One region of the Ruegeria sp. YTSC106 genome, then DNA from elsewhere that is predicted to be linked to it. Evidence: riboswitches for the same ligand, from Rfam matches in the RefSeq annotation. Region 1 holds a riboswitch; each other region holds the start of a gene.

Region 1 (4,210 bases):
GTCCTGGGCCGCGTCAGGTGTGATCTTTACGACGGACACCCAGTGCGTGATCTCGGCCAGGTCGCGCAGCACCGCCAGCGGGTCCGCGCCTTCGGCGTATTGCCCGCTCAACTCGGTAAGTGCGCCCGCGGCGTCGCCGCGCAGGATCATATCCATAAGGTCCAGAACGCGGCCACGGTCCGCCAGTCCAAGCATTGCACGGACCTGATCGGCGGTCGTCTCGCCAGCCCCGTGCGATATCGCCTGATCCAGCAACGAGGTCGCGTCCCGGGCCGATCCTTCCGCTGCTCGGGTGATCAGTGCCAGCGCGTCTTCGGCAATCTGGGCGCTTTCCGCTTCGGCGATCTTGCTCAGAAGGCCAATCATGTCTTCGGGTTCAATCCGGCGCAGGTCGAAGCGCTGGCATCGGGACAGTACTGTGACAGGCACTTTGCGGATTTCAGTGGTCGCGAAGATGAACTTTACGTGCGCGGGCGGTTCTTCCAGCGTCTTGAGCAGCGCGTTGAAAGCACTGGTCGAGAGCATGTGAACCTCGTCGATGATATAAATCTTGTAGCGCGCGCTGGCGGCGCGATAGCGCACGCTGTCGATGATCTCGCGGATATCGTTGACGCCTGTGCGGCTGGCGGCGTCCATCTCCATCACGTCGACATGGCGACCTTCCATGATGGCGACACAGTGTTCGCACTGACCGCAGGGCTCGGTTGTGGGGCCACCGGTTCCGTCCGGACCGATGCAATTCATGCCCTTGGCGATGATCCTCGCGGTCGTGGTTTTGCCGGTGCCGCGAATGCCGGTCATGATGAAGGCCTGCGCGATCCGATCGGCCGCGAACGCGTTTTTCAGGGTGCGCACCATGGCATCCTGACCCACCAGATCGGCAAAGGTTTCCGGGCGATATTTGCGGGCGAGAACCTGATAGGTGGGGCTGGAGCTGTCTGTCATGTCTTCTCGTTGGGATTCGGTGCTTCGGCACAGCGTAGTGGCCACCGCTGCCCGCGTCCACAGCGTGGTGTGATGATTTTTGATTTAGAAACGAGTCGCTTTCGCACTAAACTGCGTTAGCAGATTTAATGACTCATTTTTGTAAAGAGTTCTTTGGGGAGGACACGTTTCATGTCGCAGCTGGTGATCTACGCCCTGCAAGTCGGAGGCGGAACGCTTGCACTGACCTCGATGCCCGGACGTGGCGGGGATTATTTCAGCGATCTGGATACGATCGCAGCCTGGCAGCCGGGGCTTGTTGTATCGATGACAACGGATGTCGAGATGCTTCAGGATGGCGCGAAGGATTTCGGCAGCGACATTCAAAGCCGCGCCAGCCGATGGGTTCACCTTCCGATCGAAGATTTCGGAGCGCCGACACAGGCGATTCAGGACGCGTGGCCGTCTGTCAGCGCCGCAGCCCGGCACGCGCTGTCAGGTGGAGGTCGCGTTTTGGTGCACTGCCGTGGGGGCTGTGGCAGGTCAGGTATGGTTGTTCTGCGGCTGATGGTCGAATGCGGCGAACGCGCGGACACAGCGCTGGAACGATTGCGGGCGGTACGTCCTTGCGCTGTCGAAACGGATGCGCAACTGGCCTGGGCCTCTCGGCGTGCCCAGGCACGGGTCAGTCTGGAATCAGATTGACATCTGCGCGGGCGCGCAAACGGGTTTTCGAGGCCGGATCGTGGAAACCTGGATCATCGCGCAGGGTGGGTTTTTCACGACGCCGGATGGCATCGCACTGAACGTGTTTCCGAAGATCAAGTCGGCATAGCCGTTCAGGGGCTCAATTGCGGCTTCGGGCTGCGTCCCGCAAAAGATACGAATGCTGTCTGATCGCGCGCGGAAAATTGCATGGCATCCTTCGGCGCAATGCGACAGCTCACTGCTGCCCTCAACCTCCAAATCGTCACTTGTGGCCAAGGTCGCCTGTGTCACGGCTTCGGATATCGAGCGCGCCAGCCGCGCCAAAGCGGGGCAGGTTTTGCCCGTCCGCTGACATACTGTTGCACTGTATTCATGCGTTTTTGTCTTCCAGATCATCCTGCGCCCTCCGCGCGTGGTGGACAGGATATTTGGGACAGGTGGGACAGCGTGATGCCGTCAAGACCTGCCCGGACACCCCGCCCGAGTTTCGGTTTTGTTTCCGATGGCAGGTCTCCTGACTTGCGGGTCATTGCTTTGCCGACCTTCCCGGCCATTGGGCCAGTGGTGTTTTGGCATCGCTTACCGCTTACAGTTGCGGGGGCAGTCGCGGATTTGGTTGTTGCCTGTATGACCAGACATTACCGCACCGTGTTCCCTTTTCATCCCGACCCCTTGTGGAGGCCGGAAACCATCACACAACCGCTAGCGTTTGAGCACGCACCGAGTCAAGCCGATCTTTTGACCGGACGCTTGGTCATGCTGGATACGATGTTGGTTCATGCATAGTGTCGAGGGTGTTGAGGTTCGGAAACCGGATTTACCAAGCGAAAAGCCAGAGATCATGTTGGATACAGAGCAAACGGTATTGACCGAGGAGTTTCGGTTTCCGTCCGGGCAGAAAACGCTGTCCGCCCGATTGTATAGCCCGGTAACTTCGCCCGAAATCGTCGTCGTGCTGAACAGTGCAACGGGTGTGCCGCGTGATTATTACCGTCATTTCGCACGATGGCTTGCCGCTGAGAAGGGCATGGCCTGCCTGACCTATGACTATAGGGATTATGGGTATTCTTTAACGGGCCGCCTGAAAGATTCGCGTGCGACCATGGCGGATTGGGCCTTGATCGACATGCCCGCGGCACGGGCGGAAATGCGTCGGCGATACCCGAATGCGAAACACTGGACCATCGGCCATTCCGTCGGCGCGATGTTGGGGCCAGTACAACCGGATATCGATCTGATTGACCGGATGATCTGTGTGTGTTCGGGGCTTGTGACCCTAAGCGACCATCCGTGGCCCTATCGGGGTTTGGCAGGGTTGTTCTGGTACGGCCATGCCCCGCTTTTGGCCCGAGCACTTGGCTACCTTCCCGGAAAGGCGATAGGGTTTGGCTCGGACCTGCCGGCATCGGTCTATTGGCAGTGGCGCAAATGGTGTACAGCGTCGTTAAGCTATGTACCTGAAGTCGGGCGTGACTTACCTGCGGCGCACTGGGAGGAAACTGGAGTGCCCGTGGATTTGTTTGCATTCGAGGACGACCAGATGGTGCCGCCGGAAGCGGTTTGGCGGCTTGCGGATCTTTACGGCCCCGATGCCAACCGTCACCTGCTCAGCCCCGCCGATTTCGGGTTGCCTGAGGTTGGTCATATCGGAGCATTTGCCCGGCGCAACGCAGCGGTTTGGCCGCGACTGATCGCTTGACCAGACGCGGCGCAGGACGGGCCGGGCACCGTCCAACCATCACCGGTTGCGAAGTTTCTTTTCCTTCATGACGCCACGGACCATCTTACCGAACGCTTTGTCCCGCGCGCGGGACTGTGCGACTGTTTCAGAGTTGCGCCGATCTTCGCGCCGAAGCTTGCGCCACCGGTCCAGTCTCACCGGATCAAGCGTGCCGTGACTGATCGCCGTTTGCACGGCACATCCGGGCTCGGAGTTGTGCTGGCAATCCGCAAAACGGCAGTCCCGGCTCAACTCGGCAAGGTCCGAGAAAACTTCGTCGATCCCGTCCCGAGCGTCCAGCAGGCGCAACGCGCGCATTCCGGGTGTATCGATCAACCAGCCGCCGTTGCGCATCTGGTGCAGTGCGCGTGCGGTCGTTGTGTGCCGGCCCCGCGCGTCATCCTCGCGAATGCCCGACGTGGTGAGATCCTGACCGGTCATGGAATTGGCAAGTGTCGTCTTGCCAACGCCCGACGAGCCAACCAGCGCTCCGGTTTGGCTTTTGGAGCACCAGGACAGAACCTTTTCAACTTCTGCTGGGTCCAGCGCGTTGATCGCCAGAACCGTCAAGAACGGGTCCAGTGATTGCACCTGCCCCGAGAAACTGTCAGGGTCCTCTGATTTGTCGGCCTTTGTCAGAACAACGACCGAGTAACACCCGGCCTGATGCGCAAGCGCCAGATATCGTTCCAGCCGGGGCAGGTTGAAATCGGCATTGCACGAGCTGACGATGAACAGCACATCGACATTGGCTGCGATCAGTTGCGTCGCGGCACCTGAACCGGCAGCGCGTCGGTGCAGCAGGCTGCGCCGGTCGAGCAAATGGCGCACGCGTTTGTCGTCGTCGGTGAGAACCCA
Region 2 (4,210 bases), on a different contig from region 1:
AAACCGCTGGCTTTTCAGTGACAACTTCAAGGATGCGTTCAACGGCGGCGGCCGCTTCAGCGATTTGCGCCGTTCCCTGAACCTCTACGTGTCTGAACAGGCAGAGTTCGGGATCATCGGCGCAAACAACTTCTGCAAGAACGCGCTGAGACAGTAACCAGACTAACCGAAATCTCTATTCCAAGAAGGACCAAGACATGATCCTGTGCTGTGGTGAAGCGCTGATAGATATGATCTCAGAACCGACCGTGTCGGGTGCGCTGGGTTTTGTGCCACATACCGGTGGTGCAGTTCTGAACACAGCTGTTGCGATGGGGCGTCTGGGCGTGCCGGTTGGAATGCTGACAGGTTTGTCATCGGATATGTTCGGGCAGCAACTGATCGATGCCCTGAAAGCCAGTCATGTGGACACGACGCATGTGATTATCTCGGACCGCCCGACCACGCTTGCCTTTGTACAGCTTTCTGATGGGCACGCGTCTTACAGCTTTGTTGATGAAAACACGGCGGGCCGGATGTTGCTGCCCGAAGACTTGCCCGATCAACTTCCAGCGGTTTCCGCTCTGTATCTCGGTGGTATCAGCCTTGCCTGTGAACCTTCCGCAGATGCTTATGCCGCCCTCCTGGACCGCCACGGTTCTGACCGGGCTGTGATGCTGGATCCGAATATCCGCCCGGGTTTCATCAAGGATCAAACCCGATTTAGAACGCGTTTGAACCGCATGATCTCACGAGCAGATATCGTCAAGGTTTCGGACGAGGACTTGGACTGGATCATTCCGGGTAACGAATCCGAAGCCGCGAAGGCGTCTCTGCTGTTGCAGGCGGGTCCAACCGCTGTCATCGTCACGCGTGGCAGCGACGGGGCGCACGGTTACCTGGCAGATGGTTCAGAAGTCTCAGTTCCTGTAAAGCCCGTTGAAGTGGTCGACACAATCGGCGCAGGTGACACGTTCAACGCTGGCGTCCTGACCGGTCTCAGCCGTGCAGGGCATCTGACCAAATCAGGTCTGCGCGGATTGACTGCGGAAAACTTGCGAACGGCTATGGAACTGGGCGCGGATGTGGCCGCAGTGACCGTATCCCGAGCCGGGGCGGAACCGCCTTGGGCGCATGAGCTTTGATCTTTAGAATGGCACAATGAAACGATCTGAAATCAACCGTATCAAATCTCAGGCACACGCGTTTATTCAGTCCTTCGGTGCCGTGTTGCCACCCTTTGCGAATTGGACGCCAGAGCAAATGCGCAGCCCTCTGGCTGAAACGATTCGCAACCGCGGGCTGGGATGGGACATAACCGATTACGCACAAGGCCGTTTCGACGAACTTGGACTTTTTCTGTTCACTCTGCGCAATGGTGAGGCGAAGGATCTGAAATCCGGGCGCGGGATGCTCTATGCGGAAAAACTGTTGATCTCGAAAGACAATCAGCTTTCTCCGATGCACCGGCATATCGTCAAAGCAGAAGACATCATCAACCGGGGCGGCGGCAACCTCATTCTGGAAATCTATGCGTCGGATCCAAACGGTGGCGTTGACCGCGACAACCCGGTGACGGTCCCCAGCGATGCCTGCCCTGTAACCTTGCAACCCGGAGAGCACTTGCGGCTGAAGCCGGGGCAAAGTGTAACTCTGATGCCCGGCATCTGGCACGCTTTCTGGGCGGAGCGCGGCGATTGCCTTATTGGCGAGGTTTCGACCGTGAATGACGACCGTACGGACAATGTGTTTGAAGAGCCAATCCCGCGGTTCTCAAAGGTCGAAGAAGATGCAGAGCCGGATTTCCTGCTTGTATCGGACTATTGACACCGTTCGGTCCGGGCTGGCGTGAACAGGATAGTCGGCTCAACTATCGCATATCCTTCCACCACCCCACATCGTCTGCCGCTTGACAAGTCTTGCGTAGCCGGACTAGCTGAGCCGGATGGTTCCGTAAGGGATGAAAATGGGAATACGGTGCGGCGCAGGGATGCGCCAAGTCCGTGACTGCCCCCGCAACTGTAAGCGGTGAGCGACGCCACTGTACCACTGATCCGAAAGGGTTGGGAAGGTGGGCCGAGCCTTGACCCGCAAGTCAGGAGACCTGCCATCGCATGGTAAACCAACCCGGGGCGGGGCGTCCCCGAAGGAGGCTTGATGGCGCGTTTGCGTAATATATGGGTATTTGCCTTCTGTCTGCATCTGGCAAACGACGGAGATGGCAATGGCCTGCTATTCTGATCACTACGTTCTGATCTGTTCAACATGTCAGGGGACGATGCCTGCCGAGGCCGCGCAAGACGCACTGGACGCTCAGTTGCCTGACGGTTTTGAAACCCGAATGGTGGCCTGCATGGCAGGTTGTGAACGGGCCATGACCGTTGGATTTCAGGCCGCAGGCAAAGCGCAGTATCTGTTCGGCGACATTAAGACTTCACACGACCTGGCTGCCCTGGTCGAATTCGCGACGCAGTTCGGCGACAGCGACGATGGCTGGACCAGCGCCTCGAACCGTCCTCCTGCCCTCTTTACAAAGACCCTGTCGCGAATACCCGCTTTGCCATCCCGAGGGACGTCATGAGTTTTCTGGTTGCCGAGGATCTGGAGTACTACGCTCTCAATGGTGATATCCTGTTGCAGGACGTGTCCTTTCGTCTTGAAGAAGGATCAATTCTGGCAATTGCCGGGCCGAACGGTGCCGGTAAGACCACTCTGCTGAAACTGCTATGCGGGATCGAAAGGATTGCGTTGGGTGATGTTTGGATTCAAGGCAAAAGCCTTCGCACTCTGTCCGCCCGCCAACGCGCCCGATCCATTGCTGTGGTCGGACAGCAGGAAACGCCCGATGGACGGATGCGGTTGCAAGACTATGTTGCGCTGGGACAAATCCCGATTCAGGGGGAACGATCGACGGCTCAACATAAAGCTGATCTTGAACGGGTGCTGACGACGACCGAACTGTCGCATTTCGCAAACAAACCGATGAGCCAACTGTCGGGCGGTGAACGTCAGCGCGCACATATCGCTCGCGCACTGGCCCAGAATCCATCTTTGTTGTTTCTGGACGAACCAACCAACCATCTGGACCCGGATGCCAAGGGGCACATGCTGTCCTTGGTCGCTGACCTGGGGGTAACGGTCGTCATGATCGTCCATGATCTGGTCATGATCCCGGAATTCGCCAGCCATGTGGCGTTGATGAAAGCCACGCGCCTGACCGGGTTCGGGCCTGTCAGCGAAGTTCTGACCACAGACCGGGTACGTGACACATTTGGTGTGGATTATCTGTGCTTTCAGCACGAAGGCCGCATGATCCCGGCGCTGGACATCCGAAAACGAAAACTGTCATCATAACAGGAGCTAAAAATGATGCACAAACTCTGGCCAGTGGTTGTTTTCACTGGCTTGGCAAGTGGCGCAGCAGCGGAGGCCGTCACGGTTGACAACTGCGGCGAACCGCTTGTTTTTGAAACGGTGCCCGAGCGTCTGGTCGTGCACGACATGAACATGACGGATATGGCCTTTGCGCTCGGCCTTCAGGACAAGATCGTGGGGCTTACCGGAATTACCGGCTGGTACAAAACAAGCCCCGATTTTGATGCTCAGCGTGGCGATATCCCAGAACTTGCCCCCAAATACCCGACCATTGAAAACCTTGTGGCCGTCGAGCCCGATCTGTTCTTTGCCGGTTGGTACTATGGCATGAAACCCGGTGGCGATGTTACGCCCGACACCCTGGAACCCTTTGGTATCAAGACCATGGTCCTGACCGAAAGCTGCGTGCATCTGGACAAGGATCGCCCCGAGGCCAGCATGAACCTTTTGTTTGGTGACGTTCTGCGTCTGGGCATGGTGATGCAGGTCGAGGACGAGGCCGAAGCGCTGGTTGCCAACTGGAAGGACCAACTGTCCGCCATTGAAGCAAAAACAGCCGATCTGGCAAAGCCCCGCGTGTTCCTGCTGGACGGACCGGCCGATGCTCCGTTTACTGCCGGCAAGTTCGCCATTCCCGATGCAATGATCGCAGCCGCCGGTGGCGAAAACGTGACACATGATCTGGATACCAGCTGGGGCCGCACGTCGTGGGAAGCCGTGGCAGCGGCTAATCCGGAATTTCTGGTGCTGCTCGACTATCAGTCCGGCAACGGCGCAGAGGACACCTTTCAGTTCCTGAAGGATCATCCGGTGATGTCACAAACGGACGCGGTAAAGAACGAACGCTGGATTGGCC
Region 3 (4,210 bases), on a different contig from region 1:
GAATCAAATATTGAGTCAATAAATAACTCACTCTTATTTATTATTGACAGGGCGGGTCGGCTTTCTCATTCTCAAGCAAGAAAGGGGTGGTCGTGCCTGAATATTCATCTCAGACAAACTCGATTGGCTCGCACGGGTCAGAGGTGCGCGGAACGAACCAAAGCGGCATGCGGGCCCGAAACGAACGCCTTGTGTTATCTCTTGTCCGGCGCCATCAGGCCCTTGCGAAGTCCGAAATCGCGCGCATGACGGGACTGTCGGCACAAACGGTTTCCGTCATTATGCGTCTATTGGAAAAGGATGGGTTGCTTCTGCGCGGTGAACCGGTTCGCGGGAAAGTCGGGCAGCCTTCTGTTCCCATGCGCCTTAATCCGGATGGTGCGTTCTTCTTTGGGCTTAAAGTCGGGCGCCGCAGTGCCGAACTGGTTTTGACTGACTTTGTCGGAAATGTGCGGCAACGAGAGAGGCAAACCTATGACTATCCAACGCCGAATGCCACTTTGGATTTTTCCAGGGAGTGCCTTGGGAAAGTGATGACGTCCATGTCACCTGAGTCCAAAAGCAGGATCGCGGGGCTCGGAATAGCTATGCCCTTTTACTTGTGGGACTGGGCGAAGGCTTTGCAGGTTCCTCAGGAAAAAATGGACCCGTGGCGCGCGTCGGACTTAAAAGCGGACCTGGCTCTCAGCTGCAATATGCCAATTTTCCTTCAAAATGACGCGACAGCGGCCTGTGGTGCGGAATTGGTTTTTGGCCCGGCTGACGGGCCAAGAGATTTTTTGTATTTCTACGTCGGCTTCTTCATTGGCGGCGGGGTGGTCCTCAATGGCTCGATCTTTTCTGGTCGGGGAAATGCAGGCGCGCTCGGTCCTTTGCCTGTTCCTGATGACGCTGGCGGTGTGAAGCCGCTGATTGACGTGGCCAGCCTTTATGTGCTCGAGCGTGCAATCACGACAGCAGGGGCAACCTCGCATTCTTTATGGGAATCGACCGAGCATTGGGATGTGCCAAAAGCTCAACTGGAGAACTGGTTGAATAAGACCGCGAGCGGGATTGCCTATGCGATTGTATCATCATGCAGTCTAATCGACTTTGAGTGCGTAAAGATTGACGGCTGGATGCCGCCGGACATCAAGGCGCATTTGGTTGAATTGGTCGAAAACAAACTGTCCGAGGTTAACCTGACCGGTCTTGAGCGCCCTTTGGTGGTGGCGGGGGCCGTGGGCCCGGATGCGCGCTCGCTGGGCGCAGCAAGCTTGCCGTTGTCGGAAAGGTATCTTTCAGAAGCCTAGAAGTGTATTTCCCCTTCTTCCACTGATGCTTACCGAAGCACGTCAAACCACACCAGACTTCCCAGGTTCATAACTTTTTCGACCGCCATCACAATTGATCGTTGACGGAGACTGGGATTGTCTGGCAAGCCGCTGGACATGTCCGGTTCCGGGGTGCGCTCTGGAATCAATAGGGAATGCGGTGCGGGCTCAGGCCCAATTCCGCAACTGCACCCGCAACTGTAAGCGGCGAGCAGGGCTGAAACGCCACTGGGGTTTTCCCGGGAAGGCCAGTCCGACGCTTTGACCCGCAAGTCAGGATACCTGCCGGGCATGTGCCCCCATAAGGGGCGCTCCTCATCGGCGACGGGATGTGCGTCGGACCAGGATGCCTGAAAGGGCAATTTGGCGTTGGATGTCCCGCAGTCAAAGTGAATTTCGCACCGGGATTGGCGCGACGGGACAAGGACGACTGTTCATGAAAAAGCTGCTCAGTGCAGCCGCTGCCGCGATGGCACTTCCTGCCATGGCAAATGCGCATTTCCTTTTGGAATACACCATCGACACCATGATCGAGAAACCCGGCGATGTGCCGGTCAAGCTGATCTTCTGGCATCCGTTCGAGAACGGTCATGTCATGGATATGGAAAAGCCGCAGGAATTCTATGTGATCCACAACGGCAAAAAAACTGATTTACTTGATACGCTGGAACCTGTCCGCTTCACCGGTGGAGAAAACGAGGGGGCGGCGTTCAAAGGCAGTGTTCCTGTCAAACGTTCGGGCGATTACGTGCTGGTGACGGTTCCTCAACCTTATTATGAGGAAGCCGAAGACATCTATATCCAGCAGTTCACCAAAGCGTTCCTGAACCGCAACGCATTGCCGACCGACTGGATGAACCCTGTGGGTCTGCTGACCGAGATCATACCGCTTAACAAGCCGACCAACATCATCGCGGGTTCGACCTTCACGGGCCGTGTGATGGCTGATGGTCAGCCGGTTGCAGGTGCTGAGATCGAGATCGAGTACATGGCCGCCGAACCTGGCATGGAGAGCTCGGCCGCTTCGACACCGAAGGTGTCACCAATGCCGGGTGGTGCCGTGGTCGCCATATCGGACGACAACGGGTACTTTTCGTTTGGCGTTCCAAAAGCCGGTTACTGGGGTTTCGCAGCACTAGGTTCAGGTCCAGTGACCGAACATGAGGGTAAAGAACTTAGTCAGGATGCGGTCATCTGGATCCGCGCCTGGGATCTGGAGTAGACCCAAATGCACATCGTCGACGGAGCCCTTTCCAACCCGGTCGTGGTCGGCGGTGCCGTCGCCGCTGCGGGTGGGATTGCCATGGGCCTCAGGTCACTGGATCTTGACCGCATCCCCACTGCCGGAGTGTTGTCAGCCAGTTTCTTCGTGGCATCGTTGATCCACGTACCCATTGGTCCGTCATCGGTACATTTGATCCTCAATGGCATGGCTGGACTGCTGCTTGGCTGGGCCGCATTCCCGGCTTTGTTCGTCGGGCTTTTGCTGCAGGCGGTCTTTTTCGGCTTTGGCGGATTGACGGTGTTGGGGATCAACACCGTCAATATCGCTTTGCCCGCGGTGGTGGCCGGATTGTTGTTTGGTCGTCTGATCGCGCGTGGGACGCCTTTGCAGGGTGCGATCTGGGGTGGCTTGGGCGGCGCATTTGCCATTGCGGCGACGACCGGCATGGTCGCGACTTCACTGGCACTGTCGGGGGATGAGTTCCTGCCCGCTGCCAAGCTTGTTTTCTTTGCACATATACCTGTCATGGCCATCGAAGCGATTTTGACCGGGTTCGCCGTTTTGCTGGCGCGCAAAGTCAAGCCCGAGCTGTTTGTCAGAGGAGCGACCACATGAAGCATCTGGTTATCACACTGGCTTTGTGCTGTGCGCCTTTGCCTGCGCTGGCGCATAAAGTCATAGCCGGTGTTTTTGTGTCCGGTGATGCCATAGAGGGTGAGATCGGTTTTTCCAGCGGCGATATGGCAAGCGATACCGAAGTCATTGTTACTGGCCCGGATGGGGCAGAGCTGGGTCGCACGGTGACGGATGCAGACGGGTTTTTTATCTACACTCCGAACTCAGCCGTGGCGCATACATTCTTTGCTGACCTGGGCGCCGGGCACGTGGCCCAGGTTACTATGCCTGCAGAGGACGTCGCGCAGATTATGGGTGTTGTCGCAGAAAAAGCGGACAGCGCAACTTCGGCGACCATGGCCCAGACTGTCGGTTCCGCGACTTCACTAGGCCAAGAGGAACGACAGGTTATCGCAAAGGCCGTTCGTGACGAGTTGCGCCCGCTCAGGCGCGAGATCGCGGCCTATCGCGAACAGAATGACCTGCAAACCATCCTTGGCGGGATCGGGTACATCGTTGGTCTGTTCGGTCTGGGCTTTTACATGGCGGCGCGCCGCAGGCTGGCGGCCTGATGGCACACGTCCTGGGGCACCAAGAGAAAACACTGGCCGAAGCCGGTGACGGGCCTGAAGGTCTGATCAACCTGCTGGATCCCCGGATGCGGATCGTCATGGCAGTTGCTTTTGCAGTCGTTACCGTGGCGCTGTCAGCCCTCATTGCGCTTTGCGCGGCGTTGACCGTGTCTCTTTCGCTTTTGATGATTTCACGCTTGCCGTGGCGAAAGACGTTGAAGCGAATGGCCATGATGGATGGATTCATCCTGTTTATGCTGATCCTGCTGCCCTTTTCCATGCCCGGAGATCTGATGTTCACGCTTTGGGGGTACCCGGCAAGCTGGCAAGGCTTCTGGAAAGCGGTCCAGATTTCTTTGACCGCCAATGCCGTGATCCTGTCCCTGCTGGTGTTGGTTGGCACGATGGAGCCGGTCACTCTGGGTCACGCCTTGCATCGTCTGCGTTGCCCTGAAAAGCTGGTTTACCTTCTGATGTTTACAATT
Region 4 (4,210 bases), on a different contig from region 1:
TATTGTGGAACACATTGCCTTTACCTTTGAGATGGGGGTCGTTTGTACCCTTCTGGCTTTCACCGTTTTTTTGTTCGTCTCCGAGATCATCAGGATCGACCTTTCCGCCATATTGGTTCTGGTTCTCATAGGCTTGCTCAGCTACGCGCCCGGGCTGGGAAATCTGGCGGATGTAACCCTTCTGTTCGACGGCTTCGCATCCAATGCCGTCATCTCGATCATTGCGGTAATGATCGTCGGTGCTGGTCTGGACAAGACGGGGATCATGAACAAGGTTGCTGCCGTTATCCTCAAATATGGTGGCAAATCGGAAGGCAGGGTTGTTCCAATCATCTCAGGAACCGTTGGCGTCATTTCTTCGTTCATGCAGAATGTCGGCGCCGCTGCTCTGTTTCTTCCCGTTGTCAGCCGTATTTCTTCGCGGTCAGGTATACCGCTGTCACGCCTGCTGATGCCGATGGGATTCTGCGCCATTTTGGGTGGCACAATGACGATGGTCGGGTCGTCTCCACTTATCCTGCTGAACGATCTGATCCTGACGGCAAATGACAGTTTGCCGGCCTCTCAGAAAATGGAGCCCTTCAGCCTGTTCTCGGTCACACCGATCGGTGCAGTTCTGATCCTGACGGGAATTGGTTACTTTTTGCTGTTGGGACGCTGGGTTTTGCCCGTGGCTGAAGGGCCTGACAATACGGGCACCGGACAAGGGACACAGGAATACCTGCAAAGGGTCTATGGCCTCAAAGCCGACGTGTTCGAAGTCGTAGTGCCCGAGGACAGCCCCTTGGTCGGAGAGATTCTGGCCGACATCAACCACGAAAACCACCTGTACATCATTTCCACCTTCTATCGCGGCAAAACCTCGATGGTTCAGGTTTTGACAGCCGAAATTGCGGCCCCGTGTCGGCTGGCCATCGTCGGCCGCCGTTGGGAGGTCGAGACGTTCGCCAAGAAATACGGGCTTACCGTTCTTCCGGATTTGGACATTTTTGTCGAAGAGTTCGCCCCCACCAATGCAGGCGTGGCCGAGGTGGTCGTCACGCCAGACAGCAAGCTGATCGGCAAATGCCCCCGCGAGCTTTTGTTCCGCAAGACCTATGGCATGTCGCTGCTGGCCATTCACCGCGGCGAAGAGACGCTGAGCCATGTCGAGACCGAGGATCACGAATCCACTCAGATCGGGCTCGAAAAGTTTCAGGCCGGTGACATGCTCGTGGCGCATACCAGATGGGACAACCTGATGCGGATCAAGCGCGACCCGGACTTCGTCGTTGTGACAACGGACTTCCCCCAGGACGAACTGAGGCCGCAAAAAGTCGGCTGGGCCCTGGCATTTTTCGCCATTTCGCTGTCATTGATCCTGTTCACGGACGTCCGGCTTTCGCTCTGCCTTCTTACCGGAGCGGTAGGCATGATGTTGACCCGTGTGCTCAGCGTGGATGAGGCATACCGCGCGGTCGGGTGGAACACCGTATTCCTGCTCGCCTGCCTCATACCTTTGGGACAAGCTGTACAGAACACAGGCACGGCTGCGTGGATCGCCCAGCAGATCATGATAATTCTGGACGGCTGGCCGCTCTGGTCGCTGCAAACCGGAATCGCTGTTCTGGCGACTGCTTTTTCTCTGGTCATGTCAAATGTCGGGGCCACTGTCCTGCTGGTGCCTTTGGCGGTATCGATTGCGATAGCGGCTGGTGGGAATCCATCGGTTTTTGCACTGACCGTCGCCATTTCCACATCGAACAGCTTCATCATCCCAACCCATCAGGTAAACGCATTGATTATGGGTCCGGCAGGATACAAGGTGATGGATTTCGTGCGTTCCGGCGGGATCATGACTGTGCTGTTTCTGGTCGTCTCTCTGCTCATGATCAACGTCATTTACTAGCGCGAGAGGATCCGGGGTGTTCGGCGGTCTTTTCCCACCATCGTGACAGGTTCTGTCCAGGCACCCGCTCACCACAGTGTACGACCCTGGCAGAGATACCGTTCGTCGCCGGGCTCATCTCAGGCTGTACCCCGCACGACATGCCGCCCATCGACGCCCACAGGTCGCTTTCTACTCCTCCGCATCATTGTTACGCGCGACTCGCTTGACAAGCAGGCCAGCGGTGCCGCATGTCCCTTTCGTTGGTGTCGGTGACAGCCGATGAAAAGGGAATGCGTCAACGGTCATGCCGCCAAACGCAGCCGCCCCCGCGACCGTGAACGGAGAGGATGCCCAATGCCACTGGCCCAAAGGCCGGGAAGGCGGGACATCCGACAGAGGCCCTCCTCTGGCATCCGCAAGCCGGGAGACCTGCCAACAACCGAAGTTGAAACCGGGCGGGGTGTTCCGGTGTCGGGTCCGTGACCAATCGTGGCCCGCATGAAACCCCGTCCCCCGCGAAGAGGATTTGGGGGGATGAGAGACATGACCGAGACCACACCAGTCGAGTTGCTGGTCTGTACCACCTGCCGTCGCGGCCTGCCTGTCGAAGATGACGCGCAACGCCCGGGCGCTTTGTTGCACAAGGCCCTGGAACAGGCTGACCTGCCCGACGGTGTCACCCTGAAAGCCGTAGAATGCCTGTCAAACTGCGATCAAGGTTGTTCGATCGTATTGCGCGGCGGGCCGGGCCGCTGGACATTCGTCTATGAAAACCTGAGCGAAACAGATCATGTCGACGTCATTGTCGACGGTGCGACCAAGTATCTGGCCACTGAAGATGGTTTGGTGAAATGGCGCGAACGCCCCGAACATTTCCGAAAAAACTGTGCCTCGCGCATTCCCCCGATTGGAGCCTGACATGTCGAACCTCGAAAAACTCCCCGTCACAGTGATCACCGGCTTTCTGGGCTCGGGCAAGACCACTTTGGTGCGTCATCTGATGCAGAACCCGCAGGGCAAGCGCCTTGCTGTCGTGGTCAACGAGTTCGGCGATGTAGGCGTCGATGGCGACATCCTGAAATCCTGCGCCATTCCCGATTGCCCGGCGGAAAACATCATGGAACTGGCCAATGGCTGCATCTGCTGCACCGTGGCAGATGATTTCATTCCCACCATCGAGGCCCTGATGGCTCTGGAACCGCGCCCGGATCACATCCTGATCGAAACCTCGGGACTGGCGCTTCCCAAACCATTGCTGAAGGCGTTTGACTGGCCCGACATCCGCTCGAAAATCACCGTGGATGGCGTGATCGCCCTAGCCGATGCCGAGGCTGTAGCCGCCGGTCGCTTCGCGCCCAATGTCGAAGCGGTGGATGCCCAGCGCATGGCCGATGACTCGATCGACCACGAAACGCCCCTGTCCGAGGTGTTCGAGGATCAGATCTCCTGCGCCGACATCATCCTGCTGACCAAGCCCGACCTCGCCGGCCCTGAAGGCGTGGTAAAAGCACGCGAGATCATCGCCGCCGAGGCGCCGCGTCCCCTGCCCGTGGTCGAAGTGGCCGAAGGTGCGGTGGACGTTCGCGTTGTGTTGGGTTTGGAAGCCGCCGCCGAGGATGACATGGACGCCCGCCCTTCGCATCACGACGGCCACCATGATCACGAGCATGACGATTTCGAAAGCATCATCGTCGAGTTGCCCGAGCAAGCCGATCCGACCCAACTGGTGGCCAAAATCGAACGCCTCGCCAATGAGCTGAACATCCTGCGGGTCAAAGGGTATGCCGCCGTTCAGGGAAAGCCCATGCGTCTGTTGGTACAAGCCGTGGGTGCGCGGGTACGTCACCAGTATGACCGTCCGTGGGAACCCGGCGAAGAGCGCCGTTCGCGTCTGGTCGTCATCGCCGAGCATGACGACATCAAAGAGGCGGAAATCCGCGAAATCCTCGTGGGTGTGCGTGAGGCTGCCGAGTAAGACCCATGCACGTCGTCTTCCGCGAAAGCCACGGGCTCGAGGAAACCGAGACCCCGACCGATCTGGGCCAGAGCCCAGCAGAACTGGTGGTGCTGTCTTTCTCGGACAGCGACCTGGGTGCTTTCGCGGCGGGCTGGCATCGTGGTGGCGGACCGGATGGGCGAATGCCGACCCTGCGGCTGGCCAATCTGACAGCTTTGAAACACCCGCTGTCCGTTGACACCTATGTCGAGCAGACGCTCGAGGGCGCCAAGGGCATTCTGATCCGTCTGATCGGTGGCGTGCCCTACTGGTCCTACGGCCTGCAGCAGGTTCTGGCACTGGCGCAGGCCAAAGGCATCGCTCTGGCCGTCCTCCCAGCGGAC

Evidence for each region. A riboswitch is a leader RNA that binds a small molecule or an ion and turns the genes downstream of it on or off. The one in region 1 is predicted to bind cobalamin.
Region 2: it holds a riboswitch for cobalamin, as region 1 does, so the genes downstream of both, AC2FEB_RS01055 (DUF1636 family protein) here and AC2FEB_RS21105 (hypothetical protein) in region 1, are expected to answer to the same signal.
Region 3: it holds a riboswitch for cobalamin, as region 1 does, so the genes downstream of both, AC2FEB_RS21875 (DUF4198 domain-containing protein) here and AC2FEB_RS21105 (hypothetical protein) in region 1, are expected to answer to the same signal.
Region 4: it holds a riboswitch for cobalamin, as region 1 does, so the genes downstream of both, AC2FEB_RS08030 (DUF1636 family protein) here and AC2FEB_RS21105 (hypothetical protein) in region 1, are expected to answer to the same signal.

Annotation. Positions count from the first base shown of each region.
Region 1 is NZ_JBXWMI010000021.1:47,219-51,428, reverse strand. Features, by position in the region: gene AC2FEB_RS21115 (DNA polymerase III subunit gamma/tau) at 1-945, opposite strand, end outside; gene AC2FEB_RS21110 (protein-tyrosine phosphatase family protein) at 1,117-1,629, shown strand; gene AC2FEB_RS21105 (hypothetical protein) at 1,621-2,028, opposite strand; cobalamin riboswitch at 2,120-2,340, opposite strand; gene AC2FEB_RS21100 (alpha/beta hydrolase family protein) at 2,411-3,331, shown strand; gene rsgA (ribosome small subunit-dependent GTPase A) at 3,371-4,210, opposite strand, start outside.
Region 2 is NZ_JBXWMI010000001.1:235,806-240,015, forward strand. Features, by position in the region: gene AC2FEB_RS01040 (glucokinase) at 1-157, shown strand, start outside; gene AC2FEB_RS01045 (carbohydrate kinase family protein) at 198-1,124, shown strand; gene AC2FEB_RS01050 (D-lyxose/D-mannose family sugar isomerase) at 1,141-1,806, shown strand; cobalamin riboswitch at 1,911-2,105, shown strand; gene AC2FEB_RS01055 (DUF1636 family protein) at 2,204-2,560, shown strand; gene AC2FEB_RS01060 (ABC transporter ATP-binding protein) at 2,557-3,333, shown strand; gene AC2FEB_RS01065 (ABC transporter substrate-binding protein) at 3,346-4,210, shown strand, end outside.
Region 3 is NZ_JBXWMI010000025.1:12,424-16,633, reverse strand. Features, by position in the region: gene AC2FEB_RS21880 (ROK family transcriptional regulator) at 168-1,292, shown strand; cobalamin riboswitch at 1,419-1,617, shown strand; gene AC2FEB_RS21875 (DUF4198 domain-containing protein) at 1,750-2,535, shown strand; gene cbiM (cobalt transporter CbiM) at 2,542-3,153, shown strand; gene AC2FEB_RS21865 (NikL family nickel/cobalt ECF transporter subunit) at 3,150-3,725, shown strand; gene cbiQ (cobalt ECF transporter T component CbiQ) at 3,725-4,210, shown strand, end outside.
Region 4 is NZ_JBXWMI010000004.1:292,357-296,566, forward strand. Features, by position in the region: gene AC2FEB_RS08025 (SLC13 family permease) at 32-1,888, shown strand; cobalamin riboswitch at 2,115-2,321, shown strand; gene AC2FEB_RS08030 (DUF1636 family protein) at 2,414-2,788, shown strand; gene cobW (cobalamin biosynthesis protein CobW) at 2,790-3,845, shown strand; gene cobN (cobaltochelatase subunit CobN) at 3,851-4,210, shown strand, end outside.